3 regions of the Moritella sp. 5 genome follow, and region 2 is predicted to be linked to each of the others. Evidence: predicted binding sites of a transcription regulator. Region 2 holds the regulator's gene; each other region holds the start of a gene.
What was found. Region 2 encodes sigma-54, which starts transcription at its own class of promoters, with help from an activator protein. Its sites were predicted from a motif close to GTTGGCACGNNNNTNGNNT; they were not measured.

Region 1 (8,252 bases), 740 kb from region 2:
ACAGCAGATGATCTCATCAGAAGTCTATGTTCAGGTTGACTTGAAACTGATTGGTGATAGTGATGTACCTACTGGGACCATGATCATGCGCCCGCGTTACCCTGTTGTTGATGGTAAAACAGTTGTACCAACGGGTTATATTATTTGGAATGAGGAAACTCAGCAGCTTAATTTTGCTATCGAGCTTGATGTCTATATGGATTCGCCTAACATGCATGTGACATTAGATCTTCCGCATAACTTACACAGTTATCCAATCACGATGGATCTGCAAGGTCCTATTGAATTTTTAGATGATGGTCGTATGGAAATTATCTTATTAAACAAAAATCACATAGAGATCGATGTCATTATTCTAGATATTGATAATGATGGTGACGGAGCTGCTGAAATGACGCTGGAATTAGTTCCTGGTACGGTATCACTAAGACAGATATCTCTACCAATGAAGTAGTTGTTGATTGAGTTTTTTATACTGAAAAACAGGCCGCACATGTTTATTAATATAAATGTGCGGCCTTTTTACTTTTGCAATTTTACTCTTTCAATTGTTATTGTTTCAATTCAATCCGCTTAGCTAATCGATGCAAATTCCCTACATCGACTGAAAGCTGGCGTGCTGTCGCTGCCCAGTTATTGTTATTTTGTTTAAGCGCGTTATTGATTAACTGTCGTTGAAATTGCTCGGTCGCGTCACGTAAATTATCGACGGGGATGTTGGTGGCAGACATTGTCGGCTGCTCAATCATATCAGTTACTTCAACTAGTGTATGCTCAAGCTTAAAATGTGCAGGTTGAAGCACCACGTATTCATCTTTAGCTTCTGCTCTGGCCAGAATCGCAGCGCGGTTAATACTGTGCTCCAATTCTCTGATATTACCTGGCCATGGATAATTCATCAGTATAGCTTGGCAGGTGGAACTTAAACTCAGGTGGCTTAATTGCAGTTTGCTGCGACAGCGTTCAATGAAAAAACCAGCCAATAATATAATGTCTTCGCCACGTTCGCGCAGCGGTGATACTGTAATGGGAAATACGCTAAGGCGATGATAAAGATCTGCTCTAAAGCGACCAGCCAGTACTTCTTCTTTCAAGTCTTTGTTGGTTGCTGCGATGATGCGCGTATCGACTTTTAAATTACGGTCATCACCAATACGTTGTAAGTCACCATATTGTAATACCCGTAATAGCTTTGCTTGTAAAGTCAGGGTTAACTCACCAATTTCATCAAGAAATAGGGTGCCTTTATCTGCTAATTCAAACTTACCACTGCGGTTACTTATCGCACCGGTAAATGCGCCTTTTACATGTCCAAATAGTTCACTTTCTGCAATAGATTCTGGTAAAGCTGCGCAGTTAAGGTATATCAGAGGTTTGTCGGCTCGAGAAGATTGCTGGTGGATTGCGGTGGCAACTAATTCTTTACCAACCCCTGTTTCCCCTAAGATTAATGCGGTCATATCGGTGCTGGCAACCACGCTTATCTCTTTTTTTAAGGCTTGGATCTGCGCGGATTGACCAATAATTTCAGTGTTACTTTGGGGTTGATGTTTGGCGGGATCTGATTCTGTCATATCGCCTGCCGCTTTTTCCAGTTCATCCATCAATAATGCAATATTAAGTGTTGCAGCTGCAAGCGCACTCACTGTACGTAGTTCATCATTACTGAAGTTATCAAACTGGTGGGGGTCAAAACTATCGAGGGTAAGAGCACCAATTAGGCGTTGATTTGCCATTAAAGGTAATCCGACACAGGCATGTACATGCAAATTACCTTCATGTGAGGTAATCAGGGCGTCATAAGGATCGGGCAGAGAACTGTCTGCGGGAAACCTAACCACATCACCTGCTCTGGCAATGGCTTCTAATCTAGGGTGTTCACTGATATTAAATTGCCTGCCCAATACGTCAGGATTAAGGCCATTAATTGCTAAGGGTTTGAAATGCAGTCCCTTAAACTCTAATAGCGCAGATGCATCACAGTTGAATAGCCTACGCATTGTTGTAAGTAGGCGTTCGAAACGATCCTGACTGGAGATATTGGTTGTTAAATCTAAGGCGATATGGATAAGGTCTTTAGTACTAGTTTGCATAATGTCAGCCATATTAAATACTGTCTTATCGACAGTCTATAGTCATAATGACAATATGTAAAGATAGTCATCATGACAGTGATATCTGGCTGTTTCCTTTAAAATCAACTCGTTAACTTTTGGCATGGTACCTGCAATTTAGAGGCGATATAAATTCGTTAACTCTTTAATTGGAATACAATATGGCTATTCATGTAAAAAATAATATTTCTTGGGTTGGACAGCGTGATTGGGAAGTGCGTGATTTTCACGGTACTGAATTTAAAACAGAAAAAGGCACGAGTTATAATAGTTATCTTATTCAAGAGGAAAAGACGGTACTGATTGATACGGTTGACCACAAATTCTGCTCCGAATTTATTCAACAATTAGAACTGGAAATTGACCTTAACAAAATTGATTACATTGTGATTAATCATGCTGAAGAAGATCATGCAGGTGCATTAGCTGCGTTATTAAATAAAATACCGAACACCCCTATTTATTGTACAGAAAATGCGATTGATTCAATTACCGGTCACCACCACCACCCCGAGTGGAATTTTAACGTGGTTAAGACGGGTGATAGTTTAGATTTAGGTAATGGTAAGCAGTTGGTCTTTATTGAAACCCCCATGTTGCATTGGCCTGACAGTATGATGACGTATATGACCGGTGATGCGGTGTTGTTTAGTAATGATGCATTCGGTCAGCATTATTGTGATGAGCGTTTATTCAATGATGAAGTAGATACGAAAGAGTTAATGGATCAATGTTTACGTTATTATGCCAATATTCTTACTCCATTTAGCCCTCTCGTTACCGCTAAGATTAAAGAAATATTAGGCTTTAATTTACCCGTCGATATGATCGCGACTGCACACGGTGTTGTGTGGCGTGATAATCCTATTCAGATTATTGAACAATATCTGGCGTGGGCAGGTAAATATCAAGAAGATCGCATCACTATTTTTTATGATTCTATGTCGAATAATACTCGTACGATGGCGGATGCTATTGCACAGGGCATTCATGAGGTGGATAGTAATGTTGCGGTGAAAGTATTCAATGTGGCACGTCATGATAAAAATGAAATTCTATCGAATGCCTTTATTTCCAAAGGCATCTTAGTGGGTTCATCAACGATGAATAATGTGATGATGCCTAAAGTTGCCGCCATGCTTGAAGAGATTACTGGTCTGCGTTTTAAAAATAAAAAAGCGGCGGCATTTGGTAGTTATGGTTGGACTGGTGGGGCGATTGATCGTATTGAAAACCGACTGCATGAAGCGGGCTTTGCAGCTTACCCAAGCCTTAAAACAAAATGGAAACCAGATGGTAAAGCGATATTAGCATGCCGTGAATATGGACGCACGCTAGCGAAAGAATGGGCGCTAACAAATCATACGGTTGCAGATGTAGTCGTACCCGCACCCGTAAAAAATCAAGCTGTACTAGAACAATCCTCGCAGACCGTTGCAGTTGAAAAGTCAATACCAGAAAGTGCAGTGGCACAGTTTGATGCTGAGAGTTCGATGTTATGTACGGTATGTCAGTGGGTATACGATCCTGCGCAAGGAGAACCAAATCAAGATATTGCACCGGGTACAGCGTGGTCAGACGTACCTGATTATTTCCTTTGTCCCGAGTGCGGTTTAGGTAAAGATGTGTTTGAAGAGATAAAAACTGAGGATGCAGCATGAGTTCATCCGTCGTTATCATAGGCAGTGGGTTTGCTGCTTATCAATTAGTTAAATCAATTCGTCGGTTAAGCAAGGAACAAGAAATTATTGTGATCACCGCTGGCAGTGGTGATGATTATGTAAAACCGGAACTGAGCCATGTATTTAGCAAAAAACTGACTGCGCAAGATATGGTTAAGCAAAGCGGGATAGATTTTTCGGCTGAATATAATATCACCCTGATGAAAAATACCTATGTTGATGAAATCAATCGCACGGAAAAAACAGTGAGTTGTCACGGCATCGAGATAGCATACGATAACTTAATACTTGCTACGGGGGCACAGTCGTTTGTGCCATTTGTTGATGGGGATGCTGCCAAAGAGATTATTACGCTGAACAGTCTGGATGAATATCAGCAGTCACAGGAACAATTAGCGAATGCTAAATCTGTATTAGTTGTTGGCGCTGGTTTAGTTGGAACTGAAATTGCGATGGATTTGGCTATCGCTCATTATGATGTGATATTAAGCGACCGGTCAGATTCATTACTGCCTAATTTACTACCTGAATTTATATCATCTCAGCTGTATCAAGCAATGAGAAGGCAGGGAGTTAAGCTGCAGCTGGGTAATGAACTCAGCAAGATGACAAAAACGGATACTGGTATCGAGGTTCGTTTTAAGAGCGGATATAGCGCCAAGGTTGATAGTGTGGTGTGTGCTGCTGGTTTGAAACCTAATACTACATTAGCGAGTCTGGTTGGACTCGCGGTCAATCGTGGTATTGTTGTTGATAAGCAATTAAGAACAAACGATCCACATATTTTTGCAATTGGCGATTGCGCTGAGATTGACGGTAAACATTTGGCTTTCTTACAGCCAATAATACTCAGTGCTAATGCGTTAGCAAAAACGCTAACGAATGCCGCGACGAATGTGATTTTTCCAGCGATGTTAGTCAAAGTTAAAACGCCGCTATATCCTATTCAATTAGGTGGGAATACCACTGCGGAGGATGCGCGTTGGCAAGTAGAATTGACTACCTCGGGAATGACAGCAAAGGCTTTTGATCGCGATGAGGTGTTAATGGGTTTTGTGGTGACGCAGGCAAACATGCCTGAAGCGTTTAAGTTATTACGCTTGTTACCTAACGTACCCCAGGTGGCTAAAATAGTGTAAGACGATTCTTAAAAAATTTAAGATTGAAAGCAACAGGCGGTAAGTCATCACCCTGTTGCTTGTTCGATTAAATCAGTGCGGTTTATTAGAAAAGTATTTTATCAAGTCTTGGCTATAATCTTCTATTGATGTGTATCCGTAGTACTTGAGAGCATCGTTACTGTCAATACCGTATCCATAGGTGATTAGTCCAATCCATTCACTACGGTTTTCGATAATTAGTTGATTAATTCTGTTTATTAAAGCATTCATATTATTATCTCCAGTTGAGTCGTTCACTTACTTTCAAGTTTACTCTGTTGGCGACAGCACATGAGTGTTACCCATCCACATAGCAATACTATTCGCTCATTAGTTACGTTATTATTACTTATTAGTACTAATCAGTATTATTGTTCTATAGGACAAGCATATGAAAGAATATATTGAGAAGGTGCCGCAACGTATTGGAGTGTCTTGGCGGTATAAGAAAGTATTGGAAGAGGTAAAAAAATTTGATTGGCACCAACATGAAGAATATGAAATTGCCATACACCGCAATTTTAATGGGCTAAGTCTTATTGGAAACTATTGCAGCGATATCGATCATAATCACATGGTATTATTAGCGCCAAGTATCCCACATGCATTTTGCTCTGATAAACTGCCGATATCGCAGCGTTGTGAAACGCACGTGTTATGGTTTAAAAAAGAATGGATCGAACAGTTAATCTATTGCTGCAGCGAACTAAAACCATTACGTTCTGTTTTAAGCGAAGCGCAAAAAGGCATACAGTTTTCACAGACGACTGCAGAGCAAGTTTTCTTGTTGCTAGATGACGTGTTATTACTCAATCCCGTTGAGCAATTAGCAACTTTAATGCGTGTTTTTTCGCTTTTAATTGATGATGAACAGCAAACGCCATTGTTATTGAGAAAGACCGCTCAAGGTGATTCGGATAATCACGTTGAAAATAAGCTTAGAAAGGCAGAAACGTTTCTTCTTAAAAATTTTCAGCGTCCTATTTATCAAGCGGACTTAGCGCGTCATTTATATGTTAGCGAGAGTACTATTAGACGGTTTTTCTTCAAACATTATAAAGAAAGTTTTTCACAACACTTGATGAAAATTAGGTTAAATGTTGCCTGTGAGCTGCTCGTTAACACTCAATTACCAATAAATATAATCATGGAAAAAGTAGGTTATTTTAATCAAGCCAACTTTAATCGTCAGTTTAAAGCCTATAAGCACGTGACCCCAAATAGCTACCGAAAAGCATTGAAACTGTTAGATGATGGTAAATAAAACTAAAAGGCCGCGAACTTGAAGTCGCGGCCTTTTTATAGTTTATTAATTTAAACTAAATGGGCATTACAAATAACGCGCCTGTAGATGCGTTTTAAAGTGCGCAGGGTTTAATGTTTCACCTGTCGCTTTTTTCACTAAATCATTGGTACTTAACAGTGATGCATTTTGCCAGATGTTAGTTTTAAGCCAATTAAAGATAGGTGATAAATCACCGCTAGTAATGATTGCAGGCACATCCATTTCTTGCTTAATTGTCGCCATGAATTGCGCAGCATACATTGCGCCCAATGTATAAGATGGGAAGTAACCAAAGCTGCCATCTGTCCAATGCACGTCTTGCATACAGCCATTACGGTAATTACCCTTGGTATCTACACCAAGATATTGCTGCATTTTAAGGGCCCATAATTCTGGAATATCATCCACTTCAATATCGCCATTCATCAGTGCTTGTTCGATTTCATAACGTAACATCACATGTGCAGGGTAAGTGACTTCATCTGCATCAACACGGATAAAATCTGGCTTCACTCGTGTGTAGCACTGACTTAGATTAAGCGGGTTATAAATAGCCTTATCTGTACCTGAAAAAGCCTTCTGTATTTCTGGTGTCAGTAAGGTTAAAAACTCTTTACTACGACCTAATTGCATTTCAAATAACAGGCTTTGGCTTTCATGAATGCCCATCGAACGCGCTTGGCCTACTGGTAGATGGTTCAATGCTTTTGGTAGACCTTGCTCATAACGTGCGTGGCCCGTTTCATGGACAACGCCCATCAAACTCTGGGTAAAGTCATCTTCTTCGTATCGCGTTGTTATGCGTACATCTGAAGATACACCACCGCAGAATGGATGAGTTGATACATCAAGACGACCATGGTTAAAATCAAAGCCGAGGATCTGCATCGTTTTTAAGCCCAGTTGCTGTTGTGCGGCAATCGGGAAGTGACCTGTTGGCATGATGACGTTATTAGAGGCTTGCTTATCTTGTGCAGCGAGGGTTAATTCTGGTAACCATGATTTAACGTCATTAAAAATAGGATCCAGTTGGGCGCTAGTCATGCCCGGTTCGTACAAATCCATCAAGGCATCGTAGTTACTACAGTTGTTTGCTTGGCCGCGAATACTGGCTTCTTCACGTGACAGCTCAACGACTGTTTTTAAATTTTTAGCAAAACCTGCCCAATCATTTTCTTTACGCTGGGTACGCCAAGCGTGTTCACATTTAGAACCTGCTAACGATTTTGCCGAGACAAGTTCTTCCGGTACAACGTTAGCTTGCTGCCAGCTACGGTCGATCTCTGCCAAGCTGGCTTGTTGCTCACTTGACAGGTTTTCAGTTTGCGCTTGGTTAATTAAGCCGGCAAGTTGTGGTGCGGTACTTTGCTGGTGGATCATGACGGCTAGTTCGGCCATTGCTTCAGAGCGTGCTTCATTACCGCCTGCTGGCATCATAGCAGCTTGATCCCAACCACAAATAGAAGATAAGTGGCTTAGGTTATGTATCTTTTTAAAGTGCTTAGATAACTCTTCATATGCTGAACTAGTTGTCATGTTAACTCCAAGGTTGAGTCTATAAATAGGGGAATGTTAGCCTGATTTAGCTAATATTTTATCTAATACTCTAAAGGGTAAAATACGTTTTAACAAGGCAAATAAATAGGTTGGAAAGGTTACGTAATAACGGATTTTCGGATTTTTGCTTTCGATCGCATGAATAAGTGCTTTAGTTACTGCCTCTGGGCCTAGAGTAAACTGGTTGCTGACGTCTTTTTTACCCAACCGACTAATTTGCTGTTGGTAATCAGCACTGTGGATACTATTTTCGATATCAATATTGGCTTGAAAGGCTGACAATGCATTGGCTCTAAATTGGCTTACAATAGGGCCGGGTTCAATAAGTGATACCTTGATTGGGGTATCTAATAACTCCAGTCTTAACGTGTCTGTTAGTCCTTCTAGCGCAAATTTACTTGCGTTGTATGCCCCGCGATATTTCATCGTCACTAAACCTAGAACTGAGCTATTT
Region 2 (8,252 bases):
TAATACTTAAATCCTATGATGTCGCCATTCTAAGCGTAGTTAAAACCGTACATGCCGCTAGCGTTATTGTAATAGACCCTTAACTGCACGTTTAGTTTTAAGTGAATGGCAATCTAGCTGAAAGAATTGCGCTTAAAACTAAAGTATTAAAATAGCCCAGTATTCTAAAAGTAATCGGTATAATACACAATCATAAAAGCATAACTATGTGAGGATTTTTCCCCTTCAATCCTGAATACTAAACAAGATTTAACAATTTACCTTTTCTTTCAGTGCAAAAAGACCGAAAATAGTGTTCTTATTTATTCAATTTTTAAACTGTGCCGATGTTAACTACAAATATTATTATTTTAATTCTTGGATTTATTGGCCTGGTAATCAGTGCCGATAAATTCGTCTATGGTGCCGCAGGACTAGCGAGAAACTTAGGTATTTCACCACTGGTTATTGGCCTGACAATTGTCGCGATGGGTTCGTCCGCGCCAGAAATGATGGTCGCTGTATCGGCATCACTTAATGGTTCACCGAACACTGCTATTGGTAATGCGATTGGTTCTAACATTACCAACATCACCTTAGTATTAGGTATCACCGCGTTAATAAAACCATTACTCGTAGGCTCAGCAACTATCCGTCGTGAGATCCCGATGGTATTAATTACCACACTACTGGCGGGTGTTGTGCTATGGGATTTAAAACTGGAAATGTACGAAGGCGTGATTTTATTATTACTCTTCTTCATTACTATCATCACCTTAACTATCCTAGCATTAAAACGTCCAAGTAATGATCCGCTTATCCAAGAACATAGTGATGAAGTACCTGAAGGTGTGCCAACCTGGAAAGCGGTTGCTTGGTTAGTCTTCGGCATGATTGCATTACCTGTCAGTTCACATTTTCTTGTAGATTCAGCCGTTGTTATTGCACAGTATTTTGGCATGAGTGATTTAGTGATCGGCCTAACTATTATTGCTATTGGTACTAGCTTACCAGAACTCGCCGCATCCGTAACTGGAGTACTCAAAGGTGAAGATGATCTTGCTATTGGTAATATCATTGGTTCTAATATATTCAATATCTTAGCTGTATTATCACTACCAGGTATTTTAGCTCCTGGCATGATTGACCCGGCGATTATTAGCCGTGATTTCTATTATATGCTTGGCGCAACTGTGTTAATGCTGGTGATGGCAATGGGCTTTAGAGGCCGTCCAGGACGTATTACGCGTGTTGAAGGTGCCATTTTACTCGCTGGTTTTGTAGCGTATCAATTCATTGTATTTAGTAGCATTTAACAACGCTTAATATTTTAAGCTAAATATTAAACAGTATTTTCATTAGGGAATAACCATGTCGAGTCAGTTTAACTATTGCCAAAGCGCGCTTAATGTCATTAACACGGAAGCATCAGCGATCTCTCAATTAAGCCAATATATTGATGCCACGTTTACCGCGACTTGTGAATTATTAATCGAATGTAAAGGTAAAGTCATTGTAACTGGCATGGGTAAATCAGGGCATATAGCCAATAAAATTGCCGCGACATTAGCCAGTACCGGAACCCCTTCATTCTTTGTGCATCCAGCCGAAGCAAGCCATGGTGATCTTGGCATGATTGAACGTGGTGATGTGGTTATTGCGTTATCTAATTCAGGTGAATCAGATGAAATTTTAGCGGTATACCCAGTGCTTAAACGTTTAAGTATTCCCATTATTGCGATGACAAGTAATGCTAATTCAACCATGGCGCGCGAAGCAAAAATTAGTTTATGTATTAAAGTTGATAAAGAAGCTTGCCCACTGGGATTAGCACCTACATCGAGTACGACTGCAAGCCTGGTGATGGGTGATGCTATTGCGGTAGCCTTACTTGAAGCAAAAGGGTTTACCGCTGATGATTTTGCACTGTCTCATCCAGGCGGTAGCTTAGGCAGAAAATTATTATTACGTATTTCAGACATTATGCATAAAGGTAACGACGTACCAAACGTACAACAAACCGAGACGATCTCTGACGCGCTATTAGAAGTATCTCGCAAAGGGCTTGGTATGACGGCTGTTAATGACGGGACTAAGCTGGTTGGTATTTTCACGGATGGTGATTTACGCCGTATCCTTGATGCACGTATAGATATTCACCAAACCCCAATCAGTGAAGTAATGACACAAAGATGTGTTACTATTAATGAACATATCTTGGCTGCAGAAGCCCTTGCCGTCATGGAAAACAAAAAAGTTAACGGCTTAATTGTCGTCAATGAACAACAAGAGCCCGTCGGCGCCTTCAACATGCATGACTTACTACGCGCAGGTGTACTATAAAATGATCAATACATTATACGGTCCGATTCCACAAGACATCTTAACCAAAGCAAAAACATTAGAACTACTCATTTGTGATATAGATGGCGTTTTTTCTGACGGCCGCGTATACATGGGTAACGACGGTGAAGAACTAAAAGCCTTTCACACTCGCGATGGTTTTGGCGTAAAATCACTCCTTAATGCCGATATCGAAGTTGCTGTGATCACTGGCCGTCAATCCACAATTGTTGCTAACCGTATGCAAGGTTTAGGTGTTAAACATATCTATCAAGGCCAAGACAACAAAGTGATCGCATTTAATATGCTGCTCGAAGAACTAAAAATATCGCCAGAGCATGTGGCTTATATTGGTGATGACGTCATTGATTTACCGGTAATGAATCTTTGTGGACTCAGTGTTGCCGTTGCCGATGCCCACCCGCTTGTTAAAAAAAGTGCCGACTTTAGCACTTCAATTCGAGGTGGCTTTGGTGCAGTAAGAGAATTAGCAGATCTAATCCTATTGGCTAAGGGGATCTTAGAGCAAGCACAGGGCACCTCTGTATGAGTCGTCAAAACATGGGGATTGTGATTCTCTTTCTTTGTGCACTTGGTATTTGGCGTTTTTTTTCGCCTGATGGCGAGTCTACAACGGCACCGTCAACCCAATATCAGCCTGATTTCACCGCTCAAGTTCTACGTAGCGTTGAGTTTAGTATTGAAGGAAAAATTATACGTCGCACTTTTGCAGATAGCATGGAGCATTATGGTGAGTTAGGCATGACAATGTTTACTAACCCCGTTATTATTATTTATGATGAAAATGCGCAAGCGACATGGAAGATCAAAGCGAAAGAAGGTAACTTCAGTAGTGACGATGTAGCAACACTACGAAACGATGTTGTCATCAAAAATATGAAAAAAAGTGATTATATTGATGTCATTACTACCAGTTATTTACAATTAGAACTTGCCGAAAATTTGGTGCATAGCGATCAGTTAATTACCATTTCAGGGGACTTATTTCATCAAACAGGTGTCGGACTTGAAGGTGATTTAAAGCAAGAATACATGACTATCCTTAAGCAAGTTGAAGCGATTTATACTAATGATGAAAAAATATAAAGTTTTACTATTAACATTATTCATGAGTAATTCAGCACTCGCGCTAGAGTCTGATTTTCAAGAAGATGTTACCGTAACTTCCAAGCGTCAAGAAGTTTTCATTAAAGAGAACCGAGTAATCTTTTATGATAGTGTAGTGGTTACCCAAGGCACGATATTAATTCATGCCGATAAACTCACGGTCTTAAGCACTGGCGAAAAAGGCACTGAAATCATGATTGCCACAGGTAGTCCAGCCACGTTTTATCAAGAGCTTGATGACGGTAAAAAGATTAATACCGAGTCAGAAGAGATCCGTTATGAGCTTGGCAAAAAACGCTTAACCTTGTCAAAAAATGCACATTTACGCCAAGCTGATAGCGAAGTTAAAAGTGAAAAAATTATCTACCAAATTGACAAACAAGAAATGATAGCCGAAAGCGGCAATCATGAATCCGATCGCGTGATCACTATTTTCACTCCTGAAGACAACAAAACTAATTAGAGTAGATGAATTCATATGGCACGTTTAAAAGTATCACACTTAGCAAAAAGTTATAACAAACGAAAAGTTGTGTCAGATGTGAGTCTCGAAGTTGAGTCAGGCCAAATTGTTGGTTTACTCGGGCCTAATGGCGCAGGTAAAACCACCACCTTTTATATGGTAGTTGGCTTGGTTAAACGAGATCATGGACAAATCTTCATTGATGACCAAGAATTAACACATGAGCCAATGCACATTCGTGCACAACAAGGTATTGGTTACTTACCCCAAGAAGCGTCTATTTTTCGTCGTTTATCGGTAACGAAAAATATCATGGCAATCTTAGAGTTACGAACTGAACTCACCCGTTTCGAACGTGAAGAAAAGTTAGAAGAATTATTAGAAGAGTTCCATATCACCCATATTCGCGATAGTTTAGGTATGAGCTTATCGGGTGGTGAGCGCCGCCGTGTTGAGATTGCTCGCGCGCTCGCGGCAGATCCAAAGTTTATTTTATTAGATGAACCTTTTGCTGGCGTTGATCCAATCTCGGTAGGTGATATTAAAAAAATTATTCAGCATCTGCGCGATCGTGGTTTAGGGGTATTAATTACCGACCATAACGTACGTGAAACACTCGATGTATGTGAACACTCTTATATTGTGAGCCATGGACACTTGATCGCATCTGGTACTTCTGAAGAGATTTTATCCAACGAAAAAGTAAAAGAAGTATACCTAGGTGATCAATTCCGACTATAGTTTGATATTGATACGTTACCGCATTTAAGGAAGAGAGAGTAGTCGTTAGATGAAGCCATCATTACAACTTCGTATGAGTCAATCTCTGGCAATGACGCCACAGTTACAACAAGCGATTCGATTATTACAATTATCGACCTTGGAGTTACAGCAAGAGATTCAAGAAGCATTAGACAGTAATCCGCTACTGGAACAAGAAGATCCCAACACAGCTCAACCAAACGATGCAGAAAGTAGTGATGGACATAATTCAGATAATAACGACACCGTTACCGATGCCAGCCAAATAGAAGTTAGTGATGCGCTAGCCAGTGAAGCCATGCCAGATGAATTACCTAATGACAGTAATTGGGATGATGTCTACACCCCTCAAATACAGACTCACAGCAGTGCGGGCAGCAGTATTGATGGTTTAGACCAAGTCTATCAAGGTGAGACCAGCGAAGGCTTATACGAGCATCTCATGTGGCAAATGGAATTAACCCCATTTTCTGACACCGATCGTGCTATTGCAGTTGCGATTATTGATGGCATTGATGATCATGGTTACCTTAATCAGACTTGTGAAGATATCCTGTCTAGCGTCAATAACGGTCACCAAGAACTTAGCGACAGCAGTAACGAAAATAGTGAAGAGCAAGTTGAATTAGACGAAATAGAAGCAGTATTAAAGCGTATTCAACATTTCGATCCCATCGGCGTTGCAGCGCGTTCATTACAAGAATGTTTATTGATCCAACTTCAGCATTTACCTAAAAACACACCTTGGTTAACAGAATGTCAGCAAATAATTCAGTCTCACATGGATTTATTAGGCAATCGCGACTACCGTCAATTAAGCCGTAAGACAAAATTAAAAGAACCACAGCTTAAAGAGATCATGCAATTAATTCAGAGTCTAGAACCCAGACCTGGCAATGTTATTGATCAGACTGAAGGGCTTTATGTAATTCCCGATGTTTTAGTAAAGAAAAAAAATAATCAGTGGGTAGTCGAGTTAAATCCTGACATTGTGCCAAGATTAAAAGTGAACAATGAATATTCAAACTTGTCGACAAGCAATCGTAATAGCAGCGATGGGCAGTTTATTCGAACGCATGTACAAGAAGCTAAATGGTTTATTAAAAGCTTAGATAGCCGTAATGAAACCTTACTAAAAGTAACGAAAAGTATTGTTCAACGACAAATTGATTTTTTTGAATATGGCGATGAAGCCATGAAACCTATGGTTTTAAATGATGTTGCCGAAGAAGTGGAAATGCACGAGTCAACCATTTCACGGGTAACAACGCAGAAGTTTATGCATACACCACGTGGTATTTTTGAACTTAAGTTTTTCTTTTCAAGCCATGTAAGTACTGACAATGGCGGAGAATGTTCATCAACTGCTATTCGAGCATTAATAAAAAAATTGGTCGCGGCAGAAAATGTCATTAAACCATTAAGTGACAGCAAGATTGCTGATTTACTTGCTGATCAAGGTATCAAAGTGGCTAGACGTACGATTGCAAAATATCGGGAGGCACTAAGTATACCACCGTCTAATCAGCGTAAAAGCCTATTATAAGGCTAATCCAACCTTCATAGGGGAGACATATATGCAAATTAATTTAACCGGTAGACATGTAAACATTACAGACTCACTGAAAGATTATGTTGATAGCAAGTTTTCCAAATTAGAACGGCATTTTGATCATATAAACAATATCCATGTGATTTTAAATGTCGAAAAATTACTTCAAATTGCAGAAGCAAAAATACATTTAAATGGGGGGGAGATCTTTGCCGTGCATGAACACAATGACATGTATGCCGCAATTGATGGCTTACTGGATAAGCTCGATCGCCAAGTGATTAAGCATAAAGAGAAGTTGATTCGTCATTAATTTTAATCTCGCCACAGATAACCTAAAGGAAAACCACTTTTTCCTTTAGGTATTAATGCTTCTGACATAATTAAAACATATCATATCCAAATCAATTGCGGGATAATGAACCCATTATTTTATATCGCTGTGAGGATAAAAGATGAAATTAATAATAGTCAGCGGCCAGTCAGGATCTGGTAAATCAATTGCATTACGCGTGCTTGAAGATCTAGGCTACTATTGCGTAGATAACCTACCAGTAAAATTACTACCACAACTGCTAAAAGCCTTAAATGACCAAACCGAAAAAGTGGCAGTGAGTATTGATGTCCGTAACTTACCGACAGAAAAAAAAGAATTAAACGACATAATTACAGAGTTAAGAACGAGCACCGATCTGACTAGTTTATTTCTTGATACTAACCAGTCAGTCCTTATCAAGCGTTATAGTGAAACCAGACGCCTTCATCCATTAACAAAAGATGAGCTATCTCTATCACAAGCGATTGAAATAGAAAAAAAACGATTAAGCCCTTTAGCGTTACTTGCTGATTTAAAAATCGATACTACTGAACTCAATATTCATGAACTCAGTGAACAGATTAAAGAACGTATTTTAGGAAAAAAAAACAACCAACTTGTCTTAGTATTTCAATCATTTGGTTTTAAACATGGTCTACCTATGGATGCCGATTATGTATTTGATGTCCGTTTTCTACCAAATCCCCATTGGATCCCAGAATTAAAACCTTACACAGGTCTTGATGAACCCGTCATTAAATACCTGAGCCAACAGCCTGATGTCATGAGCTTTTCACAACAGATTGAAAACTTACTCACGACTTGGTTGCCAATGTTAGAAAAAAATAACCGCAGTTATGTCACCGTTGCTATCGGTTGTACAGGCGGCCAACATCGCTCGGTATTCATTGCTGAACAATTAGCAAAGAGCTTTAAACTACAAAGTCGTGTAGTGCAAACTCGCCATCAAACCTTAGAAAAAAATAAACATAAAATTATCTAGGTACTCATTTGCAATGGCGTTAACGATCTATACAGTTAATTATTTTACTTTATTGTTAATGCTGATTATAAATACAGATTAAGCTAGAATTACGCAGCACCTGCAAGCAAGGTCTTGCAGAAGAAGAATAATAAGAATGGGGACGACATATGCCAGAAAAGATGGAGCATGACTGCACACACCTACGTTTAAGCGAAGTGAACGAAGCACTTGATAGTGGTATGTTCATTCACGTTAAACGAATGCTCTACCAAACGCCCCCTTGTGATATTGCGTTATTACTGGAATCATCGCCACCAGCAGGCCGTAAAGTACTGTGGCGTTTGACCGACTCTGAAATGCAAGGTGAAATCCTTGACGAACTTAATGAAGATGCCAAGACCAGTATTCTTAAACTGATGGATACGGAGTCCCTTGTCGCTGCGACAGAAGGGCTCGATACTGATGATTTAGCCAATATTCTCCGTAGCCTACCAGACAGTATCTATCAAGAAGTTATCACCCAAATGGATACCCAAGATCGTCAGCGTTTAGAAACAGCGATGGCGTATCCAGAAGACACTGCTGGCAGTATCATGGACACAGATACCATTACTTTAAGACCAGATGTGACTGTCGATGTGATCTTACGTTATATCCGTTTACGCGGTGAATTACCCGATGCTACAGATACTTTATACGTGGTTGATACAGATGATCGCTTAAT
Region 3 (8,252 bases), 890 kb from region 2:
TGGCCTTCGATATTGGTATCGAGGTAATTCATAATATTTGCGGCCGCTTTCAGACCACCCATCTTCGCGGCTTGAGCGCCAGATTGACCAGCAAACTGTTTCTCCATGATCTCGTTTAGTTCATGCAGAGCTGCGGGCTGAACTTCTTCTAGATTAGCAATACGCATCATTAAATCAATACGCACCTTATCTGGGAATTGCGATAAAATTTCAGCTGACTGTTCAGGTTCTAAATAAGATAATACAATAGTTTGGATCTGCGGATGCTCATTATGAATGATACTAGCTACCTGACGTGCATCCATCCATTTCAATGAATCGAGACCTTTAGCGCCACTCCCCATAATAATTTGGTCAACCAGATTACCAGCTTTGTCAGCACCCAACGCGGCTGTTAATGCATTTCGAACGAAGTCTTCGCTGCCCACACCAATATTAGTGAACTTTTGAATATCATCAATAAACGCACGGTGCACACCCGCTACTTTCACCTGAGAAAAATCTTTCATAGATGCCATTGCCATACCCAAGCGCTGCACTTGTTTCGGCTCTAACTGGCGGAAAATAATGGCAGCATCTTGTTCATTTAAACTCAACATTAAGATCGCAGAACGCTCGATACCAGTTAAGGTTGTTGCATCGAACTTTGGCGTTGTGGCTACTTGTTTATTAGAATCAGGCATCTTCTATCATCCATTCTTTAATTACTAATGCAGTTAAGTCAGGTTCGTTAGCAACCAGTGCGCGAACCGCTTCTAACAAATCTTCATCTTTGTGTAAGTTCGGTAATTGTAAATGACCTCTGCGCATTGCAAAGTCGGTATCCACATCGGTATCGGCAGTAAGCAATTGCATATCTTCGTCATTTTCAATCGCACTGATACCTAAGTCTAAATCTTCTAGTTTTTCTTCCGGTTCGTTGTTAATTAAGCGTTTAATCATAGGACGAATAATGGCCATGATTAATATCAAAATCACGATTAGACTAGCTGCAATACGTACGGCACGCCAGAACCATTCTTCTTCCCAAATTGGAAGTTCAGCCATTGCAGCCAATTCAGGGCGATTAAATGGGATAGCAACCACCTCAAGAGCATCACCTCGGTTAACATTAAAGCCCACACCACCTTGTAAAACACGACGAATATTGGCGAGTTCAGCTTGACTACGAGGTTCCCTCACCAGTGTTCCATCGGCACCTGTACTATTAATATAATCTATTGCAACAGAAACACTTAAGCGCCGAATAACACCCGTTTGTGATTTAGTGTGACTGATTGTTGTATCAAGTTCATAATTTCGCGTTGATTCTTTTTGAGATTGACCAATAGGACGAGCTGCGACATCCTCTCCAGCTGCCTCTTCAGGTATATCCGCGTCTAGTGGTGGTTGATTGGTTAATGCCCCCGGAATACCTTGACTAGAATTACCAATAGATTGACGCTCCAATAGCATTTCACTGCGTATTGCAGGTAAATCGGGATTAAAACGTTTTTGTGTTTGCTCTGTCACACTAAAGTCCATTGATACATCAACTTCAGCGGTATAATTACTGACACCTAAGATAGGGATAAGTATAGAATCTATTTTATCTCGGTACTCACGTTCATGATTTTGTACCATTTCAAATTCACGTCGACCTTTTGCTGCCATCATGTCTTGACTGCCCGAGTTCAATAAACGGCCATTTTGATCAGTCAAGGTCACGCGGGTCGGCTCTAAGCCTTGAACAGCAGAAGCAACCAATTGCACCATAGCATCAATATTTTCTTGTGAGATTGCGTTACTGTTACGTACCGTCAATACAACGGTTGCGCTGGGCTTCTTCTCGCGCTTAGCAAACACATTTTCTTTTGGGATGGCTAATAATACTTGTGCCTTTGATACATGTTTAAATTCTGTTAATGCCCGTGATATTTGACGTTCACGACCCAGTTTTAAACGTTCTCGTTCGACACGCTGACTGACACCAAAGCCCATATCGTTCATCAAAATATCGTCACCTTCTAATTCAGCAGTGATGAGTCCTGAGCGACGTAATCTTAATTTAATGTCTTGATACTGCTCAGCAGGAACAGAGATCGTATCACCATTAATTTTATATTCTATTTTCTGTTGGTCTAAAAATTCGAGGGTTTCAATGAGTTCAACCGTTTGATACGTGCCTAAAGGACGCATTTCAGGCTCTTTACCCCAGAGTAGAATAAATACCACTAAGGTTAGCGAGATCGCTAATGCTAATATTAGAATAATTTGACGTAAGATATCGGCATTAGTGAAAAAACCAAATGCTGAACTTTTTTGCTCATTTTCATCTAATTGCGCTAAATCATTACCCATATCGTCATTACTTACGATACCTGTATTTGAAGCTATATCAGCCACAGAGTTACTCCTTTACCCAAGATTAAACAGGCATACTCATTATTTCTTTATAAGATTCGATCAATTTGTTACGAACCTGTACCGTAGCATCGAACGCTATCCCCGATTTTTGCGATGCTATCATAACATCACTTAGGGACACACTGCGATCACCTTGATCGAAACGGGTGCGTAAATCACCCGTATTTTGCTGTAATCCACTAACATTATCCATTGCTTGCTGCAACATATCGCCAAAATTGGCAGATGTAGTGGCTGGCGCTTTTACCGCGGTAGGATCGGCTTCAAATTTAGTCGCTTGTAACGACATGCTTTGCATTTCGGAGTAGAGATTATTGGCTGCGATATTCATTGATTATCCTAAATTGTCATATTTTTGACCTACTATGAAGATAGCAATTAACATGCCAACAAAAAAAGACCGTAATTTCAATTAATTACGGTCTTTATTATAACGGTTATTTTTATAAATAGTTATGCAGGTATTTCGATGCCTTGCTCTCGCATTTTCGCTAATTTATAGCGCAATGTACGTGGACTGATACCCAATTTCTCTGAAACGTTTTTACGCACGCCATTACAACCAATCAAGGTTTCCAAAATAATTTGATATTCTTGCTGACGTAATTCATTACCTAATGGCTCGTTGGGTTGATTAATACTACGCACAGGGATTTCCGATTTAATATGCAGCGGCGGCGCTTGAGCAATCGGTGCTATGACTTGAAAATCTGCAGCGGTAAAATCTTCTAAAATAAGATCTGCATCTTTTATTTTTCCATCAACAGCTAAAATCATCGCGCGTTGGATCACGTTGTCCAATTCACGTACATTACCCGGCCAATGATAAATCTGTAACTTCGCCTTCGCGCAGTTAAGTAACTCTAACGTTGGAATATTATTTTGTTTGCAGTGTAATTTTAATAAATGTTCCGCGATCGGTAAGATATCACCTTTACGCTCAGTTAACGGTAGCCAAGCTAATGGGAATACATTTAAGCGATAATATAAATCTTCTCTGAAATCACCATTCGAGACAGCTTGTTTCATATTACGGTTACTGGTAGCAATGACTCGTATATTAAGTTTAATGGTTTTACGGCTCCCTAAGCGCTCGACTTCACGCTCTTGCAATACCCGTAATAATTTAACTTGCAACGATAAATCCATTTCCGAGATTTCATCCAGTAAAATGGTACCGTTTTGTGCTTGTTCAAATTTCCCTGGACATGCTTGTATCGCGCCAGTAAATGCACCTTTTTCATAACCAAACAGAGTTGCTTCTAACATATTATCTGGGATCGCCGCACAGTTAATAGCCACAAATGGCCCGTCATAACGCAGTGAATTATCATGAATATAACGTGATAGCACTTCTTTACCCGTTCCACTTGGACCTGTCACCATGACCGTTGCATCTGATTTAGCCACTTTACGCGCCAAACTTAATAGTTGCTCTGTTTTCTCATCACCGTAACAAGGTGTGCGTTTAGCTATTTTTTGTGGTGGTACATAACGACCAACCTGATTAATCAATACTTCTGGAGAGAAAGGTTTACCAATGTAGTCAACAGCACCATTACGCATTGCCGTTACCGCATCATCTACTTTGGCATAAGCCGTCATTAACAATACCGGTAAATCGGGGTGTTTTTGTTTAATATTATGCAGTAAAGTTAATCCCGTCATGCCACCCATTTGAATATCACTCACGACCATATCATAGGTTTTTTTACCTAATGCAATCAGTGCGCTTTCACCGCTATCAACTTCATCGCACTCATAACCAGCCATTAATAAGGTATCAACCAAGGCTTCACGAAGACCTAAATCATCTTCAACTACAAGAATTTGAGAATGGGACATACTATTATCCACCTATTACCATTGGTTGAGGTTCTGCTACGCGATGTAGCGGTACGATTATACTAAAACGACTTCCTTCACCGACAGTTGAGTTTAACTCTAAACTGCCATGGTGCGCTTTCACCACACTTTGTACAACGGCAAGGCCAAGACCCGTGCCCTGTAATTTGGTGGTAAAGAAAGGCTCTAAGATTTTTGCTTGCATGAGTTTCGAGATCCCGGGACCATCATCAGATACCACAATTGCGACTTTTTCATCACCGGATCGGACCGCAGAAATAGCGAGGTTAGCCCCTTGACCACAAGCGTGTAATGCATTTTGTATCAAGTTGCCAATCGCACTAGAAAGTGCATTACGATTAGCTAAAATTAATAAATCGGGTTCGGGTAGTGTCACTTGCATGTTGCTACCAGTCTGCAACATCATAGCTTCGCTGCCCGCTTGCACTTGAATTAATAAGTTCTGCAGTGAAATCTCTTCAACCACTAAATCTTTGCCGGTACGTGCAAATAGCAGCATGTCATTAACTTGGTTTTCCAAATCATTAAGCCGTTCAATAAGTTTACTTTGAAAACGTTTCTTTGATGCAGGCGGGAGATTCGGGTTGGCGAGATTAGAGCCATATAATAATGCCGCTGATAATGGCGTGCGGATCTGGTGTGCTAATGACGCTACCATTCGCCCCAATGACGACAACTGTTTCATATGACTGACACGCTCTTGTAAATGACGTGTATACGTTAAGTCTGTCAACATTATTAACTGACCAGGCTGCGTGCCAAGTGTCGTGATCGAAAGTTGAACTTTACAGCCATTCTTTAATGAAATTTCATGTCCGTCATCTTCTTTAGGTGTAAACGCACGTTGAATGACATCCATCCAACGTGAATCGATCAATGGCTCGCCAAGTAATTGCACTGCAACTTTATTGACTTCAATGACCATACCGTTGCCATCAAGAATAACCAACCCTGACGGCAATGCTTCTACTAACTTTTCACTACGATCTTTGTGTGCTCGTAGTTCTGCTAATTCGCCGGGATAAGATTCTTGTACCATGGTAGCACTCCGCTAAAAAATTGACTCGCACCTAATAATGCATTTAGTGTGCCAACAATTTAAGCAGTGTAAGCTATTGTATATAAATGAAAAAAGCCCAATTTCACGTTGAGCTTTCTCGTTTATTTTATCAACGATAAGTAAATCTATACTTGGTTACATTTATTTAGGCTTCTTTCTGTAATCCATACTTACGCATTTTTTCAACCAATGTCGTTCTACGCATGCCAAGTTGATCTGCTGCTCGGGCGACAACGTGCGCTTGTTGATCAAGGGCTTGTTTGATCATATCGATTTCGAATTCGGCCAGCATCTCTTTCAGATTAACGCCGCGTTCAGGCAAACTATTTGGCATCGAGAAGAAACCATCTTCTTGTGACTCTTCTTCTATATCGGCAAAAATATCATCATTAAACATTGCAGATATTGCATCGCGCTCAGCTAATTCACTCGGTAACTCTGAACTAATGATCTGACTTTCACCATCATCGTTATAACGGTATTTAGCAGGTAACTCACCAATATCAACAATATTACCAGCCGTCATGATCAGTAAACGTTCGATCAAATTCGATAATTCACGAACATTACCGGGCCATGAATGTTGCATTAACGATTCCATTGCCCGTTGAGTAAACAAGATTGTCGCATCATGCTCTGCTTCGTGTCGGCGTAATAACTCTTGGATCAATAATGGAATATCGTCAGGACGAGCACGTAATGCCGGACTTTCAATTGGGAATACATTTAATCGGTAATAAAGATCTTCACGGAATTCGCCATCAAGGATCATTTGTTCTAAATTACGGTGTGTTGCCGCAATAATTCTGACATCAGCTTTAATTGCTTTACTGCCACCCACGCGTTCAAAAACACGTTCTTGTAAAACACGTAATAATTTCACTTGCATTGGCTGTGGCATATCACCAATTTCATCAAGAAATAAAGTACCACCACTTGCGAGTTCAAAACGACCTTTACGCGCTGAAAACGCACCGGTAAATGCACCTTTTTCATGACCGAATAACTCACTTTCTAATAATTCAGCCGGAATAGCACCACAATTAACGGGGACAAAAGGACCTTTACTGCGTGATGAAGCATCGTGAATTGAACGAGCAATCACTTCTTTACCTGTTCCTGACTCACCGAGAACTAAAACATTAGCACTCTTAGTCGCAACTTGAGTAATCAAATGGCGAACACTTTGAATCGCATCACCACGCCCTATTAACTGTTTAATTAATGCTTTTGAGGCCGAGGTTGATTGACCTAACTTACTCGTAACACATTGGCGATAAGATTGACAACGTCCAAGTAAAAGTGTCAGCTGGTGATAGGAAAAAGGATGCTCGATATGACCAATTAAATTACCTTGCTTTGATGCAGTTTCCTCTGTACCAAACGTCAAAAATGGATTCATTGGGTTAGCATCAAGTAACGCAAATAATTCCTTTTCTGAATACCTATCTGAAGAAACGATAACACTATTTGCAGCAAGATCGATCTTTGCACTAATGTCGATGTGAGAGTCATAACTCTGCCAGCCTTCTCCAAGAAAGGACAATATCGTTTCTAAATTTTGTCTCCGTTCAATATTTTCATCAATTACAAAAACTGACTTAGTAGTATCCATATTACTGCCTACGCTAAACTTTACTCAAACTTAAATAAATAAACCACAGTTAACCTACTGTTAAATAGTGTCAAAAACTAACCAACGCCAATTTATTGACATAGCTATAGTACACATTCCTAAATCAAGATGAAACAACGGTAGGGGTTAATTAGAAGTTAGAGTAAAAATAGTCTGTGCTATATCACATTATCTACATATTGATCTGTTTATCATAGATAAACGCGCGGAATTAACAAACCCACGCGCTCAAATTACCTACAATAATAAATGTATTAGTCTTCGTAACCCCCCTCTTTCAACTCAACGACCTGATAATGTCGGGCATTTAACCCCCAGAATTCAGGTAATGTAGTCGAAACAGCAATCGATGACCATGTACCGACAATTAAACCAATGAACATCGCAACAGAGAATCCATTCAAAGGTTCGCCCCCAAGTAACCACAATGCCGAGACCGTCATTAAGGTTGTTCCAGATGTCACCATTGTGCGCGATAGAGTTGACCCAATCGCATCATTATTCACATCAGCAATGGCTAAATTAGGCTTAAGAATAAGTAACTCGCGGATACGATCCCCAATAATAATAGAATCATTTAATGAATAACCGATAATCGCCAATATCGCCGCAAATACCGTCAAGTTAAACTCGAGTTGTAATGCAGCAAACACCCCAAGTACAAATAAGACATCATGCAACAAGGCAAATAATGCACCCGACGCTAGGCGCCACTCAAAGCGATAACTTAAATACGCCATGATACACAACATCGAGACTAAGATCGCTAGGCCACCTTGTTCCGCTAACTCTTGTCCAACTTGAGATCCGACAATACTGGTGTTTAGTACTTGAATATTTGTTGATAATGGCGCGAGTACCTCTGTGATATTCGGAATACCCATACCATTCGCTGGTTCCGCGTAGCGTAAGATCCACCGCCCCATCTCACCCCCTTCAATAACATTAACATTTTGGTTCAATGCCGATTGTAATAAAGGCGAAATCTCACTCATTGTGATCGTTGGATCCATCTGCACTTCAGTAATAACACCACCAGTGAAGTCTACCCCCCAATTCAGTCCATTAATACTAAGAAATGCGATCGCAACAAGCATAAAAACCACTGATATCGCACTGCTGATATAACGTAATTGACTGTAGTTATTACTATTGTTTTTGTTACTATTGTTTATATTGATAGTCATCATTATTATACCTTCAAGTCATGACGAGTATCACGACCCCATAATTTATTAATTAATGCACGTGATACTAAGATGCCTGTAAACATACTGGTTAAAA

Region 1: norV (anaerobic nitric oxide reductase flavorubredoxin) is a predicted target of sigma-54. The motif match lies at 2,212-2,230, and genes of this name have one in related genera.
Region 3: HWV01_RS05200 (PAS domain-containing sensor histidine kinase) is a predicted target of sigma-54. The motif match lies at 5,349-5,367, and genes of this name have one in related genera.

What each region holds. Positions count from the first base shown of each region.
Region 1 is NZ_CP056122.1:973,120-981,371, forward strand. Features, by position in the region: gene norR (nitric oxide reductase transcriptional regulator NorR) at 552-2,093, opposite strand; gene norV (anaerobic nitric oxide reductase flavorubredoxin) at 2,276-3,775, shown strand; gene norW (NADH:flavorubredoxin reductase NorW) at 3,772-4,935, shown strand; gene HWV01_RS04485 (AraC family transcriptional regulator) at 5,348-6,220, shown strand; gene HWV01_RS04490 (carboxypeptidase M32) at 6,287-7,777, opposite strand; gene HWV01_RS04495 (SDR family oxidoreductase) at 7,814-8,252, opposite strand, start outside.
Region 2 is NZ_CP056122.1:237,080-245,331, reverse strand. Features, by position in the region: gene HWV01_RS01160 (BolA family protein) at 1-1, opposite strand, end outside; gene HWV01_RS01155 (calcium/sodium antiporter) at 327-1,295, shown strand; gene HWV01_RS01150 (KpsF/GutQ family sugar-phosphate isomerase) at 1,351-2,322, shown strand; gene kdsC (3-deoxy-manno-octulosonate-8-phosphatase KdsC) at 2,324-2,872, shown strand; gene lptC (LPS export ABC transporter periplasmic protein LptC) at 2,869-3,429, shown strand; gene lptA (lipopolysaccharide transport periplasmic protein LptA) at 3,452-3,913, shown strand; gene lptB (LPS export ABC transporter ATP-binding protein) at 3,929-4,654, shown strand; gene HWV01_RS01125 (RNA polymerase factor sigma-54) at 4,704-6,221, shown strand; gene hpf (ribosome hibernation promoting factor) at 6,253-6,540, shown strand; gene rapZ (RNase adapter RapZ) at 6,683-7,546, shown strand; gene mgtE (magnesium transporter) at 7,696-8,252, shown strand, end outside.
Region 3 is NZ_CP056122.1:1,125,490-1,133,741, reverse strand. Features, by position in the region: gene fliG (flagellar motor switch protein FliG) at 1-683, opposite strand, end outside; gene fliF (flagellar basal-body MS-ring/collar protein FliF) at 676-2,385, opposite strand; gene fliE (flagellar hook-basal body complex protein FliE) at 2,408-2,737, opposite strand; gene HWV01_RS05205 (sigma-54 dependent transcriptional regulator) at 2,860-4,251, opposite strand; gene HWV01_RS05200 (PAS domain-containing sensor histidine kinase) at 4,256-5,311, opposite strand; gene HWV01_RS05195 (sigma-54 dependent transcriptional regulator) at 5,478-6,947, opposite strand; gene secF (protein translocase subunit SecF) at 7,223-8,158, opposite strand; gene secD (protein translocase subunit SecD) at 8,161-8,252, opposite strand, start outside.